3 linked regions of the Spirulina major PCC 6313 genome follow. The main gene of each other region encodes a partner of the protein of the gene in region 2 in a complex. Links are inferred from orthologs where the notes say so. Each region holds a gene or a part of one and is shown on either strand. Other genes may lie near its edges.

Region 1 (6,908 bases), 530 kb from region 2 along the record:
AGCATCACTAAACCATGGGGATTGGTGGGAATCGGGCAGCCTGTCACCTGTTCGAGTTCCGGAATTAGCGTGGCGTAGCGGCGTAGACTCTGCTCGCGCAACCGCCAGCCGCGCCCGGTGGTTTTTTGGCTGATCACCCCCATCAACACCCCCAACGCCGCACCGGTAGAACCGGCAGCGGCGTTGGCTTGTTCAACAAGGACGACGGCTTGCTTTTGGCGGTTGAGTTCGTAGGCAATCATTGCCCCGACGACTCCACCACCCACAATCACAATCGGGTTCATGCCTCGCTGTCGGGTTCGCGGGGAATATAGTCTAGGTACACCTCAAAATCCTTTTCCAGGGCGGCTAAGGCTTCGGTGGCAAAGTTGGGCACACCCTCCGAGGCGGCCGCGTCTAGGCGCTCAATGTCGTTAAATAGGGACTCGGCGAGGTCGGTGGCAACGGCTTGGTCTTTTTCGAGCAGGAGGCTGCGATCGAGGTAGCCCAAGGTGGCCCGCAACCCGCCCAAGGGGCCGTGGAGGAAGGAATTAACATTATTCCAATCGTTCTTAGCCACATAGCCTTCGAGTTCGGGGAGGCGATCGCGCACGGCTTCGATGGGAGCGAGGGCCCGGTCAATGGCCGCAATTTTTTCAGGGGTATAGGTGGGGGGAGCTTGCACCATCGCACCGCCACAACCCGTGAGAAAGGTGGTTAAACCCACGAGGAGTAGAGCGAGTAAGGATCGAATCGGTTTCATACAAAAATTTTCGGGTAACAGTCTCATCGTCTGAGAAAACTATACGGGAAAATCGGAATCCCCACACCCAGAATCCGATTTTGGCCAGAAAACGCCATCCTCTCTAGGCGGTGATGGGCGGCGATCGCGCAGCCAATAGGTTTCCATCGGGCCTTTGCCTTTGATCGGGAGGATGCCGCGCCGCTGACAGATGAAGTGAGGTGCGATCGCCGCCTGGGTCGCTGCGGTAATTTGGATGCGTCTTGGCTTGCCCTGGGACTCCATCCGCGCCGCCACATTGACCGCATCCCCCCAAAGGTCATAGATGAATTTTTTGATCCCAATCACCCCCGCCACCACCGAGCCGGTATGAATACCAATGCGGAGTTCCATCGGAGAACCATCGGGCCAGTGAAACTGCTGGACCGCCTGTTGCATATCGAGGGCCATGGCGGCGATCGCGATCGCATGATCTGCACGGGGTAATGGCAATCCCGCCGCCGCCATATACGCATCCCCAATCGTTTTGATCTTCTCCACACCGTGGGTTTCCGCTAATTGATCGAACACGGAAAAAATCTGATTCAGGGTGCTAATTAACTCCAAGGCTTCAAATTGACTGACATAGGACGAGAAACTAACCAAATCTGCAAACAGGATCGTGACGCTCGGAAATTGTTGGGCGAGACTCCCCTCAAAGCGTTTCAATTGGTCAGCAATGGGGCGGGGCAACACATTGAGCAAGAGACGTTCGGATTTATTTTTTTCGACGAGGAGGGCTTTTTCGGCTTGAATGCGTTGGGTGACATTGGCTTGAATGCCGACAAAGTGGGTCAGTTTGTCCTCTTCGTCAAACACCGGGGAGATGGTGAGTTCATTCCAAAACAGCGTGCCATCCTTGCGAAAGTTGCGCAGGATGACGGTGCAGTGGCGGCGTTCTTGAATGGCGGTGCGGAGTTCGTGGCGGGCGGTTTGATTTTTTTCGGAACCTTGGAGAAAGCGACAGTTGAGGCCGAGCACTTCGGTGGCAGAATAGCCCGTCATCGTTTCAAAGGCAGGATTAACGTAGATCAGCGGCATATCAGGGAGCCGAGCATCGGCGATCACAATCCCGACTCGACTCGCGGCGATCGCTTGATCCCGCAAATATAACGCCGCCTGGACACCACTTTGATAGATCCCCCGCTGATGCCATTGGATTTCGGTCACATCTTGAGCGATCGCCACACTCACCCCGTCCCGATAGGGCGACACCCGCCACGATAACCACCGATAACTACCGTTACGATGGCGAAAGCGGTTTTTATAGTCCACAGGGGTTGTGCGTTGGGACTGGTGACAGCGTTGCTCAGCGGCGAGGGTGCTTTCGAGGTCATCCGGGTGAATCCAGTCCAGCCAAGGCTGTTGGCGGAGTTCCACCGGTGTCCATCCCAGTAGATCTTGCCACAGGTGATTCAATTCCCCAAAATAGCCATCCTCGTGGCGCACACACATTAAATCTACCGACAACTCAAAAAACGACTGTAGCGAAGTTGCCGCATTGCATGGTGTACGAACGTCTCCAGAAAAACCCATAATGCCCTGTGAGTGACCTTTGGTTTCGTGGACTTGTTGACTGCACCCCCTACTCCCATTATTCAGGTTTTCGCGTCACTCTGGGAACATTCAGGACGACCACCGCTGCGGATGGCGCACAGCGATCGCGCTTCCTAGTCTTCTAACACCTGCACATCCACTTCCACCGCATCCACATCAATCGTGCCCGGTGGCGTGATCCGCACAAACCGCCCATCCTTAATCTGGAGGGCTTCACTACAGTTCGGGCAATTAAACGCCACCTGATTCAACGCGGCAAAGGCGTGGCCACACATCGGGCATTGATCTTCCACCACATTCCGCTTCACCCACCAGCGCAGCCCATACACCGCCACCACCGGCAGCAGGGCCAACAAAAACACCGCCAGGAAAATCCCATTCACAATCCACCCCAACCCCACCGCGCTGAGACCCATCACCCCAAGCAAAATCAGCAAACTACAGCCAATGCCGGATAAATTCCATTGGGCAATTTGATTCACACTGACCTCCTAATCCGGAATTCGTAACCTTGTTTCATCCTAGTGATTGATCGTGATCTATTGCATGTGCTGGGCGATGAAATTGGTGTAGACCTCGCCACTCAAGAAGGCGGGCGTGGTTAAGATCCGCTCGTGAAAACTAATCGTGGTGGGAATGCCGGTAATGGCACATTCCCGTAAGGCTCGGCGCATCCGCGTAATCGCCGTGGCGCGATCGGGGCCCCAGACGATTAATTTACCAATCAGGGAATCGTAGTAGGGGGGAATTTCGTAATCGGTATAGACATGGGAATCCATGCGCACACCGGGGCCGCCAGGAGGCAGGTAGGCGGTGATTCGGCCGGGATGGGGGCGGAAATTATGGGCGGGATCTTCGGCGTTGATCCGACATTCGATCGCGTGGCCCTTGAGTTGCACATCGGCTTGGGAAAAGGTGAGGCGATCGCCCTGAGCAATCCGAATCTGTTCGGTAATCAAGTCCAACCCGGTCACCATTTCCGTAACGGGATGTTCCACCTGAATCCGGGTGTTCATTTCCATAAAATAAAATTCCCCCGTTTTATCGAGGAGAAATTCCACCGTTCCCGCCCCCACATATTGAATCGACTGGGCCGCCCGTACTGCTGCTGTGCCCATTTTTTTGCGTAATTTCTGGGTCAAAACGGGGCTGGGGGCTTCTTCGAGGAGTTTTTGGTGACGGCGTTGAATGGAGCAATCCCGTTCGCCGAGGTGGACAACGTTGCCGTAACTGTCGGCAAGGATTTGAAATTCAATATGGCGGGGGGCTTCGAGGAATTTTTCCAAATATACCCCAGCGTTACCAAAGGCGGCTTCAGCTTCTCCCTGGGCGGCCCGAAACATTTTGATCAATTCACTTTCATCGTTGACGAGGCGCATGCCCCGCCCACCGCCGCCCGCCGTGGCTTTGAGAATGACGGGATAGCCGATCTTGCCAGCGATCGCGATCGCCTGTTGTTCATCGCTGAGCAGGCCATCGCTACCCGGTAGGGTGGGAACACCAGCCCGCTGCATTGTGTATTTAGCCGTGGACTTGTCCCCCATGGACATCATGGCCGCCGGGGTGGGGCCAATGAAGGCAATATGATGATCGGCGCAAATTTCAGCGAAACGGGCATTTTCAGCCAGGAACCCATAGCCCGGATGAATGGCGGTGGCGTTGCGGGTCAGGGCGGCGGCGATGATGTTGGGAATGTTGAGATAGCTTTTGCTGCTGGGGGGTTGGCCAATACAGACGCTTTCGTCCGCGAGTTGGACATGGAGGGCGTGTTCATCAATGGTGGAATGGACAGCCACGGTGGCGATCCCCAGTTCTTGACAACTGCGGAGAATACGAAGGGCAATTTCACCCCGATTGGCAATAAGGACTTTAGAAAACTGCATTCGGTTACACAGCAATGGCTCTCGGTCGTGCAATCCACTATACAGTTTTTAGGCTCGTCTGCCCTAGTCTTCGGGGTCGCGGTGCCGCTGGGCCAGATCCGAAGGGGGGCGATCGCTACTCCAGGCCCACCAGGCTTGCTCACATTCACAGTGATAAAACTCTTGCCACTTGCGCCGATAGTCTTCATTCACCACCGGAGCGCGACGATTGAGCCAGACCCGTTGGGCTTGGTGAGGGGATGCACCACAGCGGGGACAATGAAAATTTAAGGCGTGGAGGGCCGGTTCTGTCCAGGCGGGAGGGAGAGGCTCGAACGCTTCCATGCAGACTTTATAAATTAAACGCCCCTTCAGCTTATCAGGTTTCCTGGGGAGCGGTGCGATCGCATCATGTCAGCCCGGTGCAGGGTTCAGAGCCAATTCTCTAGCGGGATCAACGGGAAGAATTTTCCGGTTGTGGCCAGTTGGCGAAGGAAGAGGGGCTGGGAATGCAACAGATTCCTACGTCGCATACTCAGATTTCGCAAATCGTACTATGATCCCCTTGAGTCATGCGGCGGAGAGAATCCGGTTGATCGTCCACCTCCCCATGACAATTGCCCATTTCCTAGCAGGATAGACAACTGTGAACCTTGCACTGAACCTTCTCTCGGCCCTTGGGATTGCGATCTTTTGTGTGATCGCGTGGTTGGGGTCGGAAAACCGCCGCGTTGTGCAGTGGAATGTGATTATTTTTGGGATTGGTCTTCAGCTTTTGGTGGGAATTTTAGTCTTCGGCGGGGGCAGCACCCTGATCGCAGGCATCAATAACATCATTAACCCGATTTTAGATGCGTCGGAAGCGGGGGCGAAGTTCCTTTTTGGCGGCCCTAGTTCTTTACTTGCGACCGATCCGAATCCCACCGCAGGGCCAGGGGCCGCAGCGCGGTGGATTGCGCGGGCGGTGGGGAATGGCTATGTGCCTGTACCGGGCGATCGCCTCGGCCCGGATCAGCTTAATCCTGGGTTTACCTATGTGTTGGCGTTCCGTGCTTTGCCGCAGATTATTTTCTTCGCGGCGTTGGTGGGGCTGCTCTACCGAATGAATGTGATTCAACCGATTGTGAAAGTGTTTGCGATCGTCTTCCAGCGCACAATGAAGATTAGCGGCGCGGAATCCTTATCTGGGGCGGCGAATATTTTTGTGGGGATTGAATCTGCGATCGCCGTCAAACCCTTTTTACCCAAAATGACCCGCAGTGAACTCTGCGCCATCCTCACCAGTTGTTTTGGGTCGATCGCCTCCTCCGTACTCGGACTTTACGCTGGGTTTCTACGGGGCAGCTTTCCCGACATTGCCGGGCATCTGGTCTCCGCCTCGATTCTGACGATCCCCGCCTGTTTTGTGATTTCTAAATTGCTCGTCCCCGAAACCGGCGAGCCGGAAACCATGGGACATATTCCCGACGATGAAGTGGACGAAAACGAGAAGAGACCCAGCTATATGGATAGCTTGATCGTCGGTGCTCTCGATGGGGTGAAGATGGCCATGGGGATTGCGGCGGTGTTGATCGCCATTTTGGGGGTGATTGCCCTCTTCAATGCGCCCTTCAATCAATTGGCGATCTGGTTAGGGGCATCGGGAGACGACTCCCTCATCGGTCAATTTTTTGCCCAACCGCTACGCAATTTAATGGGGATGCTGTTCTTGCCTTTGACTTTTTTGACGGGGGTGGCGTTGGATTGGCAAAACCTCTGGACGGCTTCGCTGTTAATTGGTCAACGCCTCTTTGAAACCAGTATTCCGCCCTATTTAGCGTTGAATGGTCTCTCCGTGTCGGGTGTAATCAGCGATCGCACCCTCTTGATTGTGAGCTACGTCCTCTGCGGGTTTGCCCACCTCGCCTCCTACGGCATCTTTGTCGGTGGCCTGTCCTCCCTCGTCCCGGAGCGGCGATCGGAAATTTCCGAACTGGGGTTTAAAGCCCTCTGGGGAGCCACCCTCGCCACGTTGATGACGGGAGCCGTGGCTGGTCTCTTCTTCGGACTGCTCGGCGATCCCACCAACATCATCGGTGGCTAACGCTCCATCCTCCCTCCTGTTTTCGCCCCTTACAAACAGCACCCATGAAACGCAGCACCCAATGGTTTATCGGCTTAGTTGGCTTGACCGCCGCCCTCTTAATCAGTTGGCAGTGGCAGCCCTCCCTCTGGCAACCGGCCGCCTATGCCCAAGCCCCCACCCCAGCCGCCAGTCCTGCCCCAACTCCAGCGGCTAGCCCTGTGCCCAATCCCGCCGCCAGTCCCACGCCGGCGACGCTACCCACCCCAGCCGCCAGTCCTGCCCCGACTCCAGCGGCTAGCCCTGTGCCCAATCCCGCCGCCAGTCCAGTTCCCAATCCTGCCGCAACGCCTGAAGCACCGGAATCCGTAGCACCGGCGGCCCCAACGGCGCTGCCTATCGCTCCGACCCCCTATCAAGAACCAGAGCAAGGGTTTCAAGTGGGCGTGCTTCAGGGCTACAGCCAAAGCAGCGTCGCGGGCGTGACGGTGTTTGAATCGCCGGCGGTGACGGATGAGAATGGTGAGGTTGTTATGCCTGCGGGCCTGTTGGCCTACACGGTGGCGGTGCGGCCGCGGGCTACGGAAGCGGCATTAAACGCTGGCAGTTTGGCGCAGGTGGCCATTGATACCTTTCGAGCTGGGGAAGGGTTTGCCGCTGGGGCATT
Region 2 (7,995 bases):
GCCGCTGGATTGCTTGCTGACACTGACCCCGGTACGCTGAACGGCTTCGGGGAGGCGGGCTTGGACTGTGGCGATCCGGTTTTGGACATCCACAGCGGCGAGATCGAGATCGCGCCCAGCATCAAAGGTGATGTTAATTTGGCTGGTGCCGTTGTTGCTGCTGCTGCTGGAGATGTAGCGCACGCCTTCGACACCGTTGATTTCCTGTTCGAGCACGTTGGTGACGGTGTTTTCAACGATTTCGGCGCTGGCCCCGGTGTAGTTGGCGGTGACTTGGACTTGGGGCGGCGCGATTTCGGGGTATTGGGCGATGGGTAAGGTGGGGAGAATCACCCCGCCAATCAGACTAATCACGATCGCAAAAACGATCGCCACCACCGGACGCTTAATAAAGGTGTTGACAAACATAAGCTATGGAGCGGTAAAGGACGCATCGGGCGCATCGGGCGCATCATCGGGGAGGGGCATGATCGGTGCGCCGTCAGTGAGGTTGAGAATCCCGGAAACGACGATGCGATCGCCCGGTTGCACCCCCGACAGAATATTGTAGGCATCTCCTTGAATCTGCCCCAGTTCAACAGGACGCTGGCGAGCAATGAACTCCGTATCGGGAGGCACTTCATCCTCCTCGGTCGGCACTTCAGCAACAAACACGAAGGGCTTCCCGGCTAACCGCGTAATCGCCACGGTCGGCACGAGCAAACCCGGCTCCGTGCGCCACACCAGCCGCGCCCGCACAAACTGCCCATTCCGCAATAATTCGCCGGGATTGATGAAGCGGGCTTTGGCGAGGAGGGTTTGTTGGGCGGGGTTAACGTTGGGATCGATGAAGCTAATTTCGCCGGTGTTGAGGATGTTGCCCTGTTCGGTCACCAGTTCCACCAGTTGCCCCAGTTGCAATTCAGGGGCGCGTTCGGTGGGGATCGAAATGCTGAGATTGAGGACGTTATTTTGGGTCAGGGTGGTGAGGGTGTTGCTGTCGGTGACCACATCCCCCAGTTCCACGGCAAGATCCCCCACTACCCCCGCAAAGGGCGCAGTGACAACGGTTTCTTCCAGTTGGGCTTGGGCGCGGTTGGCGTTGGCCTGGGCGGATTGGCGGTTGGCTTGGGCTTGGGTGAGGGTGGCGCGGGCAGCGGTGATCCGTTCATCGATCGCGGCTAGGGTGGCGATCGCCACATCGCGATCGCGCTTCGCCTGGTCTAATCGCTGCTCACTCAGCACCCCTTCTTTTACCAAAAACTCGATCCGTTTGTAATCTTCCATTTTCAAATCCACATCGGCTTTGAGGGCGATGCGATCGGCATTGAGGGCCGCGATCTCAGACTGCACATTATTTTCCACCGCCCGTTCTGAGTTAACGGTGGCGAGCAAACTGGCCAGATTCGCCTCAGCCTGATCGGGTTTGAGTTCCACCAACCGCGCTCCGGCCGCGACGCGATCGCCCGCCGCCACAAAAATTCGCTGCACCCGTCCCGTCGCCTCCGGTCGCACCTCCACCACCTGTTCCGCTGCCAGCGACCCGACAAAATCCGTCGAATTGGCCACCATTGTCGGCCCCAGGGTGATCAACTTCACCGGCAGAGCTTGGCTTTGGGGCTGTCCGATGGCCGTCTGCTGTTGTTGCTGTCCACTCCACCAGCGCCATCCCACCCCCACCCCCGTCAGGAGGACCGTCGCGCCCACCAATGCCATCACCCGTACTTTCGAGTTGGGCCGTTGCGGCGGGATTGGACTGATTTGGCTGGAATTGGCGTTAGACATCGGGCATTCCTGGCGGATTTTACAGATCGACTCACTCCGAATCGTAACGAAAATTCAAAAATTAAGGCTACCACTCCAGGCAGATTCAGAATAAATGCTGAACCATGGTCATCGGGTAGGCGGCTTCCGGTGTTATTGATCCGGGGTGAATTGTTGGGCATAGAAGCGGGCATAGCGACCGTTCTGGTCGAGGAGTTCGGCGTGGGTTCCGGCTTCGACGATTTGCCCCTGTTCCATGACGAAGAGGCGATCGGCGCGGCGGACGGTGGCGAGGCGGTGGGCGATGACGAAGACGGTGCGATCGCGCATAATCCGTTCTAATGCCTCCTGCACAAGGGCTTCGGATTCGGAATCGAGGGCGGAGGTAGCTTCGTCCAAAATGAGGATGTGGGGGTTGAGGTACATGGCGCGGGCGATCGCAATCCGTTGCCGCTGACCCCCGGAGAGATTCACGCCCCGCTCGCCCACATAGGTGGTGTAGCCTTGGCTGAATTCCGTGATGAATTGATGGGCGTTGGCAATTTTGGCGGCGGCTTCCACTTGGTCAAGGTGAAAATCCTGTTGCCCAAAGGCGATATTTTCGGCAATGGTTCCAGAAAATAAAATCGTTTCCTGGGGTACAATCCCGATCTGCTGCCGCAGACTTTTGAGGGTCACATCTGCGACGTTAATACCGTCAATCAGAATCCGTCCGGTGGCGGCTTGGTAGAAGCGGGGTAATAGATTAACTAAAGTGGTTTTACCGGCTCCCGAATGACCCACAAGGGCGATCATTTCACCGGGATGCACCAGAAAACTGAGGTTATTTAACACCGGTTCACCGGGGACATAGGCGAAGGAAATATCGTCGTATTCGACTTTACCAGACACTCTGGGGAGAGCGATCGCATCCTGTTTTTCCTCCACCCCTGGCGTTAAATTCAGCAGTTCAAAGACTCGATCCACTGACGCTTGAGCTTGTTTGAATTCGTTGTAATTCGAGGTGGTGATACTAATCGGATCAATCAGCATCCCCACGGCGGCCAGATAGCCCACAAACTCACTGCCCGTTAAATTCCCCTGGGCAATTTGCCACGTTCCTAAAAAGAAAATAAACACCACACTCATGGCATAGAGAAAGCCCACAAAAACAATCTGAAAGGCTTTGATTTTTTCGGTCATGTAGCGAGTGCGGCGGTTGTCTTCGGCGTAGTGGGTAAATTGGTTTAAGGTGTAGTCTTCAGCGGCAAAGGCTTGAACGAGGCGAATCCCGCTGAAATATTCAATCAACAGGGAGGAAAGGTCAGAAATCCGGTTTTGGCTACGGCGAGAATATTGCAAGAGTTGTTCCCCAAAAAAGCCCACCAACAGCGCCATCAAGGGTCCAATCACTAACGCGCTCGCGGTGAGTTGCCAGTTGAGATACACCATCATTCCCAAAACAACTATCAGTTGCAAAATACAGGGCACAAACTGCTGAAAAATCTTATTCACAATTTCGCCGATTCGATCCACATCTTCCGTGAGCCGATAGGATAAATCCCCCGTTTTTGTCTGTTCAAAATAACTTAAGCTCAACCGTTGTACATGGGCATAGACGGCTTTTCGGAGGTTGAGGGTGAGTTGGAGGGCGGCTTTGGCCATGAGGGTGTCTTGGCCGTATTGCGCGATCGCCCGCACGAAGAAAATCGCCGCCGCAATGCCCGCAATCCTTGCACTGCCCTGCACGTTTCCCGTCCCCACCGATTCGGCTAAGGCTTCCGCGATTTTAATCAAGGCGGGCCAACAGGCGGTAAACACGAGCGTCGCCAGGAGAGCAGAGGCGATCGTCAGGCGTTGAGCCTGAATATAGGGGGCGAGTTGGCGATAGTGAAACGGGGTTTTCAAGGGTTTTACGGAAAAAAATAAGGGCATGACCGGCCGGGTCAGCAATCCACGGCCGGAGAGACAACAACGCAGCCACTGGATTTAAGCGGGGGTGTGGGCTTCGATGATGTGGGTGGAGGGGGTGGTGTGATGGTTTGCGGGGGACGTGTTGACGGGGAAAAAGGGTTGATGCAGGCTGATCAACTGGGCGAGGGTGCGCTTCAGTTGAGTCCGGGGCACGATCGCATCCACAAACCCACAGTTGAGCAGATATTCCGCCGTTTGGAAATCATCGGGCAGTTTTTCGCGGATCGTCTGTTCAATCACCCGCCGCCCCGCAAAGCCGATCACCGCCTTCGGTTCAGCTAGAATCACATCCCCCAACATCGCAAAACTCGCCGTCACGCCGCCCATGGTGGGATTGGTGAGAATCGGGATATAAAGAAGCTTGGCTTGGCGATGGCGTTCGAGAGCGCCGGAAATTTTCGCCATCTGCATCAAACTGAGCATCCCTTCTTGCATCCGCGCCCCACCGGAGGCACAGACGATAATCACCGTTAACCCTTCTTGCGTGCCGTACTCAATCAGGCGGGTCAGTTTTTCCCCCACCACTGATCCCATACTGCCGCCCATGAAGCTAAAGTCCATCACGCCGAGGACGACGGGTAAACCATCGAGGAGGCCGGTGCCAATTTGCACGGCATCGTTGAGGTGGGTTTTGGCTTGGTATTCCCGCAGGCGGTCTTTGTAGGCTTTGCGATCGCGAAACTCCAGCGGGTCCATCGGGCAAATGTCTTCATGGAGCGGGGTCCAGGTTTTCCCGTCGATCAATTGGTGAATCCGCTCGGTGCTGCCGACGCGCATGTGATGGTGACAGTCCACGCAAACCTGTAAATTGGCTTGCAGGTCTTTGGTATAGGTTAAAACGCTGCATTTTGGGCATTTCGTCCAAAGGCCATCGGCGATTTCGCGCTCTTGGTGGCCTTGGGGGGCAACGGGTTGGTTTTTTTCGCGATTGGCAAACCAGTCAAATAAAGACATGTTGGGATTTTAACGACTCCGCTTCAATGAGTTGCAATGGTGAAGAACAGGGGGCGTGGTTAGCCAAATTCATCATCGGTTTCCAGTTCTTCTTCCTTGGGACTCAGCAATAGTAATGCTGTCCATCGATCCGGGCTGAGGACTTGTACAGCCGTTTCGCCGGTCAAAAAACATCCGCTCGCCCCCACATTGACGACACGACTTGGAATGTCATGACTGGCTAAAATTTGCTGCATGAGTTCGGCTTCCCAGCGTGCGCCTGCGATCTTAATTGTTATCCATGACACAAAATTCATAATATCAAGACGCGGCAAGTCTCGTTTCATCAGGTCTCAAATTTCATCCCGCCCCCAACAGAAAGCGTTGATAAGTGGATACTATTATGTCACCCCAAAAAAGGGTTAGGGTGGCCCCTAGGGCCAGAAAGGGGCCAAAGGGGATCGGTTGACGACGATCCAAGAGCCGCAGGGCGATCGCACCGCCGCCCAAAAACGCCCCCAAGGCACAGCCCACAAAGGCCGCCAGGGCTGCCCCCTGCCAGCCCAACCACGCCCCGATCAGGGCTAATAATTTCGCATCCCCCGCCCCCATCGCGGTACGTCCATAGATGAGGGAGCCAATCAGGGCGATCGCTTCCAACCCCCACAGGGCAAACACAGCCCCAAAGATGCCCGTCACCAGCCGATCGGCACTGCCTTGAAATGCCCCCGTTTCAAACCAGCCTTGAATGACCATGAAGCCCAGCCCCGCGACGAGACCCGATTGGGTGAGGGGGTTGGGGAGGGTAAGGGTGTCGCAGTCGATCAGGGCGAGGGCGAGGAGCCAACTGAGCAGGAGACAATAGCCGATCGCGCTCACCGTGGGGCCAAATTGCCAAAAGACCGCGAGGAACAGGCCGCCCGCGATCGCTTCAACGAGGGGATACCGCAGTGCGATCGCGCCTCGACAGTACCGACACCGGCCCCGCAACCAAAACCAGGCGAACACCGGCACATTGTCATGCCAGGCCAGCCGCTCCTGACAGCGGGGACAGTGGGAGGGCGGCGCGAGAATCGATTCTCCTGCCGGGAGGCGATAGATCACCACGTTGAGAAAACTCCCAATCGCCGCGCCAACGATGAAGACAAATAAACTACTAATGACCTGAATCAGACTATCCATAGGCGGGGTGCGATCGCAATTTAAGCCGTACCATACCAAAGTTTTAATCCCTCACCCAACCCTCTCCCCCAGGCGCGAGGGCTTTTTTGTGGCCCGCGTTTCCTGCTGCCTTAAAGCCACTCTTCGGCGGTGGTGAAGGTGGGAAGGTTGGGGGGGATGACGGTGCGATCGCAACTCGTCTTACGGCTTTCTTGCTGCGTCGCCACATTGATCGTCACCGCCTCGAAGCGCACCGACTGCGCCCCCAGAGGCACAATTAATTGGGTCATGGTGGCGAGGCTGCCTGTCCCATCGGCTTCAAACTCAATGAACGCCCGTGGCCCGTCGAGGAGTTGGCGCGTTTCCCGATCCTGAACCCAGAGTTTGACATAGACCGTGCCCAGGGTTTGGGGCGGTAATTTCACCGTCATCAAAATCATTTCTCCAGCGGTGAGTTCTCCCGCTTGCACTTCGAGGATCGGGGCGGGGACGGCGGCGGGTTCCGGCGGTGGGATGGGGCGATCGCGGATGTCCGGATCGGGAGTGGGGAGCGTGGGGCGGCTCGCAGGCGCAACGGTGTTGAGTTCCGGGGGGTAGGGGAGTCCGGAGGTGTCGTATTTGGGGGCGAGGGGGCTGGGGCGTTGGGCGAGGGTGCTAATGGTGTCGGGGTCGTCGTCTTCATCATCGACCACAAATTCTTGAATGGGCCAATCGCCTCGCTCCCAACGGTTCGCATCGGTGGTCATTTGACGCTGTTCGGCTTGGGCGATCGCACTCAATGCCTCTTCCACAGAATCCAGGCCGGTAATGCGATGCTCGCCATAATCAAACCGATGGGAATCCTCATGATCGGGGTGATCAGCCTCAACAGAATCACGATCATCATCCTGACTGGCGTGCTTGGTGCGGTCGGGCCCGGTGGGCATTGCATCGGTGCGATCGCTTTCCGTGGTCAAATCGCTCAACCGTCGCCAAAAATGCTGCTCAAATTGAGATGGGGACGCGGCTTCTTCCACTGGTTTGTCCGTGGCCGCAGCGGGATCATGGGAATCTGGTTCGGCGGCCGCGTCGAAGGGTTCCGATGCTGGCCCGGAGTCTGCCTGTTTTCCTCGTGCCGTGTGGTTTTGTAAGACAGTCGCCAGCCGCGAATCCAGCGGCGGCGGAGGGTCATGGCGTGGAGCCTCAGACCCCAGAGAAACGACGGGAATCGGTTCAGAGGGGATGTGATGGCGTTGTTGTGTCGCGATCGCCCAATCCTCTTCGGTGGGATAGGCGAGAGGTGGCGGGGGGGCTGGGGAATCGGGAGGTTGAACCGGCGCGGGTTCCGTCGGGGGAGGAGGTGCGATCGCCTCTAGATCGGGAAAAGCGGGCAACGGGGAAACTTCCGAAGCAGCCGCTTCCGGCGGCGGCGGCAATGCCAGGGGATCGCGATCGCGACGCGGCGGCGGACTGCTGAAATTAGGCAGATCGAGCACTTTCCGGCGGGGGCCTTGGGGTTGATTCAACCGAGGCGGCATCACCGACAGGGGACGCGCCTTCACACTAGGGCCACTGTTCCAAAAATCATCAAGGGGCGGAACTTGCATCGGCGGTAAATGGACTTCCGGCGGGGGTTCCGGTTGCGGTAACGGCACTTGTTTCACCGTATCCAACAATTCCGCCAAACTCGCCGTGATCGAAAAACTCTGGCTCGTCAGTTTATAGGGAATCGTCTGCTCTGCTTGATAGGCATACACCTCTAGCACCACTTCCCCCAAAATTAACCGCGTCTCATACCCCGTCGGCACATCTAATAAATAGTTAAACACCAACGGAATCGTCGCATCACTCAGGGGCTGCTCCACATTCAACAACAGGTCAAAGGTTTGGGGATCGCGGAGTTCATAGCGCAACACCCCATCAAACCCCTGATCCAAAATGCTGGGGTGTTGGGGTGGGAGGAAGTTCACATGACCCGAAATCAAAATCGGCTCTTCTTGACGACGCACAAAGGTATCTTGCAGCAGAGTGATTCCCAACTGTACCTGGCTGAAGTTGGGGGCTGGTGGGTGGTCAGTAGCTTCAACGGGGGTGACTTGGGGCGGCGACGGCGGCGGCACATAGGGGGCCGGTTCCGTCACCTGGGCCAGGATACTTTCCAGGCTGTTGATCGACTGTTCGAGGAGGGAATGGGCGGTAACGCTGTCGAAGTCGTTGGGGTCTGGG
Region 3 (7,041 bases), 150 kb from region 2 along the record:
GGCGTTGAATTGTTTAACTCCGTTGGCATTTTGACGCACCCAAATACGAGGCTCGTTGGCTTGGGTAAGGTGGTGAATCGTCCAATTGAGGGTGGTTTTAAGGTGTTGCGTGAATTTGGTGGCAAGGTAAAGAGCGATGGAGGATTTACCATAGATCTTTTCAAGTTTTTGTTGTTGGGTGGAGAGGCTGAAGTTGGTCATGGTATGAACCCCCTGTTGTGTAGTATTTTGGGTGAACAATTTCACTGTAACGACTCCCACTTTGAGGGACAACGGATAGAATAGATGTTAATTATCGAAATTATCGATGGTTCCTGTGGACATCCCCCTCAATACTGAAGAAAATGAATGGATTGTCGGTGGGACTTGGTTGACTGACAAAGGTTGATAGCCCTCACCCCCAACCCCTCTCCTAGAGGGCGAGGGGAGCCGATCCCTTTTTCCAGTTCCCTCTCCCCTAGGAAGAGGGCTAGGGTGAGGGCTTGCTGGGATCTGGCTAATTTTGTCAGTCAACCAGCGGTGGGACTCGCTTGTGAGGTTAGACCCTGCGCACGATTTCGATTCCCTCTCTGTCATCTGGGTTTGCTATGCATCCGTTTAATCCCTACAAGATCAAGATTTCGCAGTTGGTGGCGTTTGTGGCGATCGCAGACCATGGCACGTTTAGCGCGGCGGCGTTGGCTTTGGATTTATCCCAATCGACGGTGAGCCATGCGATCGCTGCCCTCGAAGCAGAATTGGGCGTGCAGTTGATCAAGCGCAGTCGCCAAGGGGCACAGCTTACCGTCGTGGGCGATCGCGTCATGAAAGAAGCCCATGCCATCTTGAGACACCTCGACAATATTTCCCAAGAAGCCAACCAAGCGCGGGGTCTACGGGGGGGACAGGTTCACATCGCCGCCTATCGCAGCATGGCCACTCACCTTTTGCCCAGCGCAATTTCGCGACTCCACGACCTCTATCCGACGATTAAAGTCAAAATCACCGAATTCGACGAGTTCTACAACATTGAAAAAGCCCTCCTCAACGGTCAAGCCGACCTCAGCGTTGCAGAATTACCCGAAGGCGATGAGTTTGAAACCTGGGAAATTCTCTGTGATGACTACCTGGCGTTGATGCCGCCGAGCTTCACCGGCCCCACACAACTCACCTGGGCTGATTTGGCCGCCTATCCGCTGATTGTGTCGTCGGTGAATACCTGTTCCCATCGCATCCATAACTGTTTGAAAACCGTTGAAACCTCCCTCAACATTGCCTATGAACTGCGGGAAGATTCGACGATTATCGGGATGGTGCTGCGTAACTTAGGGGCGGCGATTTTGCCCCGGATGGCAGCGGAACCAATTCCCAAGGGGATTAAGGTGTGTAAATTGCCCTGTGTGCTGACTCGGACGATCGGGATTGCGATGCTCAAGGATGCGCTCCATCCTCCGGCAGTCTATGCGTTTCTCGATGCGCTGCGCCAGGCGGGGATGTTTACGTGAGGGGGAAGGCGCGATCGCATCACCTGGCCGTGATGGCCCACACACCCATCGCTCGCAACTGCAAAATACCGCCCGTAGTTTAGCCCAGAGGTTGGGGCGCGATCGCGAGTAATGGCTCGATGCAAAAACCGTAACGAGCACACCCGAACCCAAAAATCGTCGGGGCACAACTCCACCGCCTGGAGGGTTCGACCCTAGGGGGCTAAGCCGTAACTAACGATGCCAAGGGGTCGGGAATGGCTGCGCTGGGTGCTTCAAATTCCCCAGTGAGGACAAATTCTAGGCGTAATTTGAGCCAGGTGATAAATTGTTTGTTTGTGGAAACGATCGCAACAGCGGGTTTGGGACATTGGGCATTGGCGGCAACGAGTTCAGGGGCTTCGAGGAAAGCCGGCTGCTTGACAAGCCAAAAGTCAATCTCTTTCTGTTGTTCCCCGTAGTGGCGGGTGCGTTCTTTGAGCACTTCTTCGAGGGGTTCTTCTTCGAGTAAAAATTTCTGACTGGCAGCCACGTAATAATAAGTCGTCATAATTAGTTACAAATTCTCCGTATTCCATTGTTGTGGGTCGTGACAGGGTTTAGGGGCGATCGTTCACAATTCTCCACGCATGGCTTTTTTCATGTCCTGCACGGCTCGCTCCATCCCAATCAGGGAGGCGCGGCTGATGATGGTGTGGCCGATGTTGAGTTCTTCCATGTGGGGAATGGAAGCCACGGGATAGACATTGCGATAGGTCAGGCCGTGACCGGCATTGATGCGGAGGCCAAGGCTGCGGGCGAGTTCTGCGCCTTGGGTGAGGATGGCCAATTCGCGATCGCTCTCCTCCTCACCCAAGGCGTTGGCATAGGTTCCGGTGTGAAGTTCGATAAACTGGGCTTGGGTTTTGGCGGCGGCGGCGATTTGATCTTGGTCGGCATCAATGAACCAACTGACGGGAATGCCCGCCGATTGGAGGCGATCGCACACCTGACAGTAGCGATCGAGGTCACCGAGTAAATTCAGCCCGCCCTCAGTGGTCACCTCTTCGCGCTTCTCCGGCACTAGGGTCGCGTAGTCCGGCTTCACCTCTAGAGCAATCTGCACCATTTCATCCGTCGCCGCCATTTCCAAATTCAAATGGGTTTGCACCGTTTCCCGCAAGAGGCGAATATCACGATCCTGGATATGGCGACGATCTTCGCGCAGATGGGCCGTAATACCATCCGCTCCGGCGAGTTCTGCTAAAAAGGCAGCGGCAACCGGCTCCGGCTCAATGGTGCGGCGAGCTTGGCGAATCGTGGCAATGTGGTCAATATTAACGCCGAGAGTTAACACAAGACAGAATTTCTAACACAATAAGTCTTGTATATTACACCGAAAAACCACGGGATTGTGAAACCACACAGACCGGCTTGTCTGACCATTGCGCACAGTGTACCGTCCGAACCGTACAACGAGCGAGCGCACCCGCTGACCTCAAAAGGCTAAGGGGTGCGATTAAGACCAGAAAATAAATTAAGCGGTTCTCACTTGTTCAGCGGATAACAGCGATCGCTCCCGATGAGGGTGATCGTTAAGCGCCGAGGTCGTGGAATTGACCGATGGCCCGGAATTTTTGATAGCGGGCTTCGCGGCGTTCAGCCGGGGTGAGACTGAGTAAGACTTCGAGGTTCTTCAGGAGGCTGGCTTTCAACCCCTGAGCCGCGCCGATGGGGTCAGAATGCGCACCACTCGACGGTTCGGGGAGGATTTCATCGAGAATGCCCAGGTTTTTGAGATCCCAGGCGGTGATTTTTAATGCTGCTGCGGCTTGGGGGGCTTTGGCGGCATCTTTCCAGAGAATGGCGGCGCAGGCTTCGGGGGTGGCGACGGTGTAAACGGCATGCTCGAACATGAGGATGCGATCGCCCACGCCAATCCCCAACGCGCCCCCCGATCCGCCTTCGCCGATCACAGTACAGAGAATCGGCACATCAAAACTAAACATTTCCCGCAGGTTATAGGCGATCGCTTCCCCCTGGCCGCGTTTTTCCGCCTCAACCCCCGCCCAAGCCCCCGGCGTATCAATAAAGGTCAAAATCGGCATCCCAAACCGATTCGCATGCTCCATCAACCGCAAGGCCTTCCGGTAGCCCCCCGGTGATGCCATGCCAAAATTACGCAGGACATTATCTTTGGTATCCCGGCCCTTTTGATGGCCGAGCATCACCACCGGCATCCCGCCCAAACGAGCCACCCCACCCACCAACGCCGGGTCATCATTGCCACTGCGATCGCCATGGAGTTCAAGCCACTCATCACACATCGCCTGAATATAGTCCAACGTCGAAGGACGACGCGGATGCCGCGCCAACTGAAGCCGCTGAGCCGGAGTCAAACTACTAAAAATTTCTTGGCGCAACTGGTCTGCTTTCGCCTCCAACTCCCGGATTTGCTCAGACACATCGACGTTATTTTCACGGGCAAGTTCACGAATCTGCTCAATCCGCGACTCTAACTCGCAGAGCGGCTTCTCAAACGTAAGCAGAAACGGACGGTTTTTAGTGGCACTCATAGGGACAGGTTAAGGGTAAAACAAACCAGTGGGGGGCTAAACAGTCAGCAGCGGCTGGAAACCATGCTTCACCGATGCCGCTCCAATTTGCTCCATTTTTTCCACCGTAATCTGATTCCGGCCCCAAGAAAAATTCGTGTGCCATTGTTCAAACTCCAGCAGCATCGCCTCGGCAAAACAGGCAAAAAATTGCCGTCCGGGCACATCCATCTCAACAATTTCCATGATTTTCCAATCAATATCCAAACTATGCTCCACAATTCCGCCCTTAAGCACAGAAACGCCCTCTTGAGCCAGCTTGGTATCAAGATTTTTCGGATAGCCCCCGTCAATCAAAAGACAAGGGTTTTTCAACGGAATCGCGCTGATATCCACACCCTGGGGCATACTCGCCACCCAAACCACAATATCCGCTAGGGGTAACGCCTCTTCTAGGCCGAGAATCTTGCCGCGCCCCAATTCCGTTTGCAGGTTGTTGAGTCGCTCTTGATTGCGGGCAATCAGCAGGAGATCTTGGACATCCGTTTTGCGATCGAGCCAGCGACAAACCGCGCTGCCAATGTCCCCCGTAGCACCGCACACCGCCACAGTTGCCTCGGAGAGCTTGATCCCCAGTGTGGCGGCATATTGTTCCACTTGGCGACAGATGATGTAGGCAGTGTGGGTGTTGCCGGTGGTGAAGCGACTAAAGTCGAGTTCGACGTTGCGCACCTGTTTATTGGCGCTCAAATTAAAATTTTCAAAAATAATCGAGGAAAATCCACCGAGGGCAGTGATGTCGAGGTGTTCTTTTTGAGCACAGGCCATCGCGTTGAGGATTTTCCGAATCGCGGTCTTGATCCGTCGTTGCGACAGCATTTCCGGCAGGAAAAAGGATTCAACGTATTTGCCTTCAATTTTTTGTCCGGTCGCACTGGTGACGGTAATGTGATCGACAACTTGAGGCGGAGCAGCACACCAAAGGTCTAGCCCTTGTTCACTCTCTTCGAGATAACCGAGTTCGTGGGCTTTGGCGTGGGCGTGTTCAAGATTGGTAAGGTGACCGATAAGACCAAACATGGGCAGGTTGTTTGAATGGGCCCGTGAGATTCAGCGAGCGATGAATTTACTTGGCATACTCCCCTGCCTCAAGGCGAGAGGATTCTAAGCTCAAACAGCGATCGCAGGCATAGCCTGTCTAACATCGCCTCACTTAACGGACAATGCCCTGCCCGTACGTAAAGAAAAAGTAAAGACTTTTAACGATAGTACCAAAAACGGGGACTGAGGATAGGGAACGGTTGGAATTTTCGCAGGATTCAGTCAGAGAAGATAAAGGCAGTGACTAGTCTTAGCGGCTAGTCACTGCCTTTATGCTGAACTTGAATGGGGGTTAGGCGGCGGTGAGTCCGTAGGAGGACATTCTCATGATTTCACGGGTGTTAAAACCAATGTTGCCGAGGGCATCACCGTAGCTCACCATAAAGTCTTCGACGAGGGCCGCTTTTTCCATCCCTAAAGTGGCGGCATCTTCCTCGACTGCGTTGAGCATTTGCCAAACGATGGGGAGGTTTTCTTTGTTGGCAGCTTCGAGGGCGGTTTTGGATGCCTCGAAATGCTCGTTGAGCCAGACTTCGCCGAAGTTGAGGTGTTTGTACTCATCTTTGACGACACCTTCGGTGATTTTGCGGGCGAATTCGTCAGCGACGGGGATGTAGATGTTGTAGGCGGCGATCGCAAAGGCTTCGATGATCAAGGATTGGATCACGAAGCAGGCGACAACATTGCCTTCCGCATGGGCGGTTTTGAAGTTGCCATGGAGGCGAGCAAAGTACTCTTTGGCAAACTCCATGTCCGGGGTCACGGTGAGATTGCGGCCACAGGATTGGAACCCTTTCATGTGGCGTTTTTCCATTTTCGCCAAGGTGGTCAACTCGTCTTTGTGATCGGGGAGTAGTTCACCCATCGCAATATAGTTGTTGTAGGCTTCTTGTTCGCCCTCAATCACGATCGCATTAATGCGGCTATATGCGTCTTTGTACGTTTCACTCGTAAAGTCTAGTTCAGGGCGGACTGCAAGTTCCTGCATCAGTGGGTTGTCTCCTAATTGATTTTACGTTCATCCCAATCCTAACGCTTGGCTAGACTGGGAACAATTGCGGCCTAAAGACTAAGGTTAAAGCAAACATCGCTCTAACGATTAGAGTTTTCTTCTAATAGGTATATGGTAACGATTTTACTTTAACAATCATATTGTTGCTTAACTGCAAATAACTTATCTAAAACAGGACTTCGACAGAAAATACTTATCATTTTAAGGGAAATCGATAGATGGTATGGCATCACACAGATTTTCGTCCGGGTTGATAGTAGGGGGGAAATACGTTAGATGTCTTGCTCAATTGCCATTTCAGACGAAAGGGATGGGCGAGAGCTTTGGTGAGTGGTCAGGGTTTTCAGCCGGAATAGTGGGTTCTGATGGAGATGGGGTTTGATCGATCCGGATGGATGAAATGAGTGTGCTGGGCCGTGGGCGATCGCACTCCCTTCATTCTATCGCTGTTGCGATCGCCCTGCCGCATCCCTCGCCCCCAACCGGGATCATGTTGACCCTTGGCCCTCCTGACTGGCTTCCAATTGGAGCACCACGAGGGTCATATCATCCTTGTAGGTGTCGCCATCCCCGACAAAACGCTGCACCTGATCAAAAAGATGATCCAGGATCGCCTGAGCGTCGTAGCCTTCTTGGCAGGCCCATTCAAAGGCGGTGTTGAAGCGGTCTTCATCAAAGCGGTCGCCTGATTGACTCATCGCATCCGTGAAGCCATCGGTGAAATAGACCACGGTATCCCCCGGCGCGAGTTGGACTTGGGCATCTTCATAGACCGAGTCGATATCAAGGCCGATCAGCATGCCCCAGGTATCCAGCTTGTGGAGCGATCGCGTTCGCGCCTGCCAGAGCAGGGGGGGATGGTGCGCCGCATTGGTATAGGACAGCAGCCGCGTTTGGGGGTTGTATTCGGAATAGAACAGCGTCAGGAAAC

What was found. Proteins that work in one complex are often made in the same cells at the same time.
Region 1: the proteins of accD (region 2) and accC are in contact, whole or in part, in a solved structure (PDB 8UXZ), measured with the Escherichia coli proteins. The link is inferred for Spirulina major PCC 6313 from one-to-one orthologs.
Region 3: the proteins of accD (region 2) and accA are in contact, whole or in part, in a solved structure (PDB 8UXZ), measured with the Escherichia coli proteins. The link is inferred for Spirulina major PCC 6313 from one-to-one orthologs.

Annotation. Positions count from the first base shown.
Region 1 is NZ_KV878783.1:2,320,835-2,327,742, reverse strand. The notes cover bases 2,029-4,848. They hold accC (acetyl-CoA carboxylase biotin carboxylase subunit), read right to left. Parts: upstream 4,201-4,848; coding sequence 2,857-4,200; downstream 2,029-2,856. Other genes in these bases: SPI6313_RS10115 (NupC/NupG family nucleoside CNT transporter), read left to right, coding at 4,826-4,848; SPI6313_RS10120 (hypothetical protein), read right to left, coding at 4,264-4,524; SPI6313_RS10130 (PDDEXK family nuclease), read right to left, coding at 2,431-2,799; SPI6313_RS10135 (adenylate/guanylate cyclase domain-containing protein), read right to left, coding at 2,029-2,296. In the rest of the region: SPI6313_RS10145 (NAD(P)/FAD-dependent oxidoreductase), read right to left, coding at 1-284; photosystem II protein PsbQ, read right to left, coding at 281-742; more of SPI6313_RS10135, read right to left, coding at 782-2,028; more of SPI6313_RS10115, read left to right, coding at 4,849-6,262; SPI6313_RS24750 (hypothetical protein), read left to right, coding at 6,307-6,908. UniProt on the Escherichia coli protein: This protein is a component of the acetyl coenzyme A carboxylase complex; first, biotin carboxylase catalyzes the carboxylation of the carrier protein and then the transcarboxylase transfers the carboxyl group to form malonyl-CoA.
Region 2 is NZ_KV878783.1:1,790,370-1,798,364, forward strand. Bases 2,682-5,613 are described here. They hold accD (acetyl-CoA carboxylase, carboxyltransferase subunit beta), read right to left. Parts: upstream 4,651-5,613; coding sequence 3,712-4,650; downstream 2,682-3,711. Other genes in these bases: SPI6313_RS07700 (ABC transporter ATP-binding protein), read right to left, coding at 2,682-3,630; SPI6313_RS07710 (hypothetical protein), read right to left, coding at 4,710-4,976; SPI6313_RS07715 (prepilin peptidase), read right to left, coding at 4,990-5,613. In the rest of the region: SPI6313_RS07690 (efflux RND transporter permease subunit), read right to left, coding at 1-408; SPI6313_RS07695 (efflux RND transporter periplasmic adaptor subunit), read right to left, coding at 412-1,764; more of SPI6313_RS07700, read right to left, coding at 1,897-2,681; more of SPI6313_RS07715, read right to left, coding at 5,614-5,811; SPI6313_RS07720 (hypothetical protein), read right to left, coding at 5,922-7,995.
Region 3 is NZ_KV878783.1:1,637,619-1,644,659, forward strand. What follows is about bases 2,029-4,981. They hold accA (acetyl-CoA carboxylase carboxyl transferase subunit alpha), read right to left. Parts: upstream 4,019-4,981; coding sequence 3,038-4,018; downstream 2,029-3,037. Other genes in these bases: SPI6313_RS07060 (pyridoxine 5'-phosphate synthase), read right to left, coding at 2,077-2,799; SPI6313_RS07070 (long-chain acyl-[acyl-carrier-protein] reductase), read right to left, coding at 4,055-4,981. Outside these bases: SPI6313_RS07045 (hypothetical protein), read right to left, coding at 1-201; SPI6313_RS07050 (LysR family transcriptional regulator), read left to right, coding at 588-1,484; SPI6313_RS07055 (MgPME-cyclase complex family protein), read right to left, coding at 1,687-2,013; more of SPI6313_RS07070, read right to left, coding at 4,982-5,077; SPI6313_RS07075 (aldehyde oxygenase (deformylating)), read right to left, coding at 5,391-6,086; SPI6313_RS07080 (PP2C family protein-serine/threonine phosphatase), read right to left, coding at 6,599-7,041. UniProt on the Escherichia coli protein: Component of the acetyl coenzyme A carboxylase (ACC) complex. First, biotin carboxylase catalyzes the carboxylation of biotin on its carrier protein (BCCP) and then the CO(2) group is transferred by the carboxyltransferase to acetyl-CoA to form malonyl-CoA.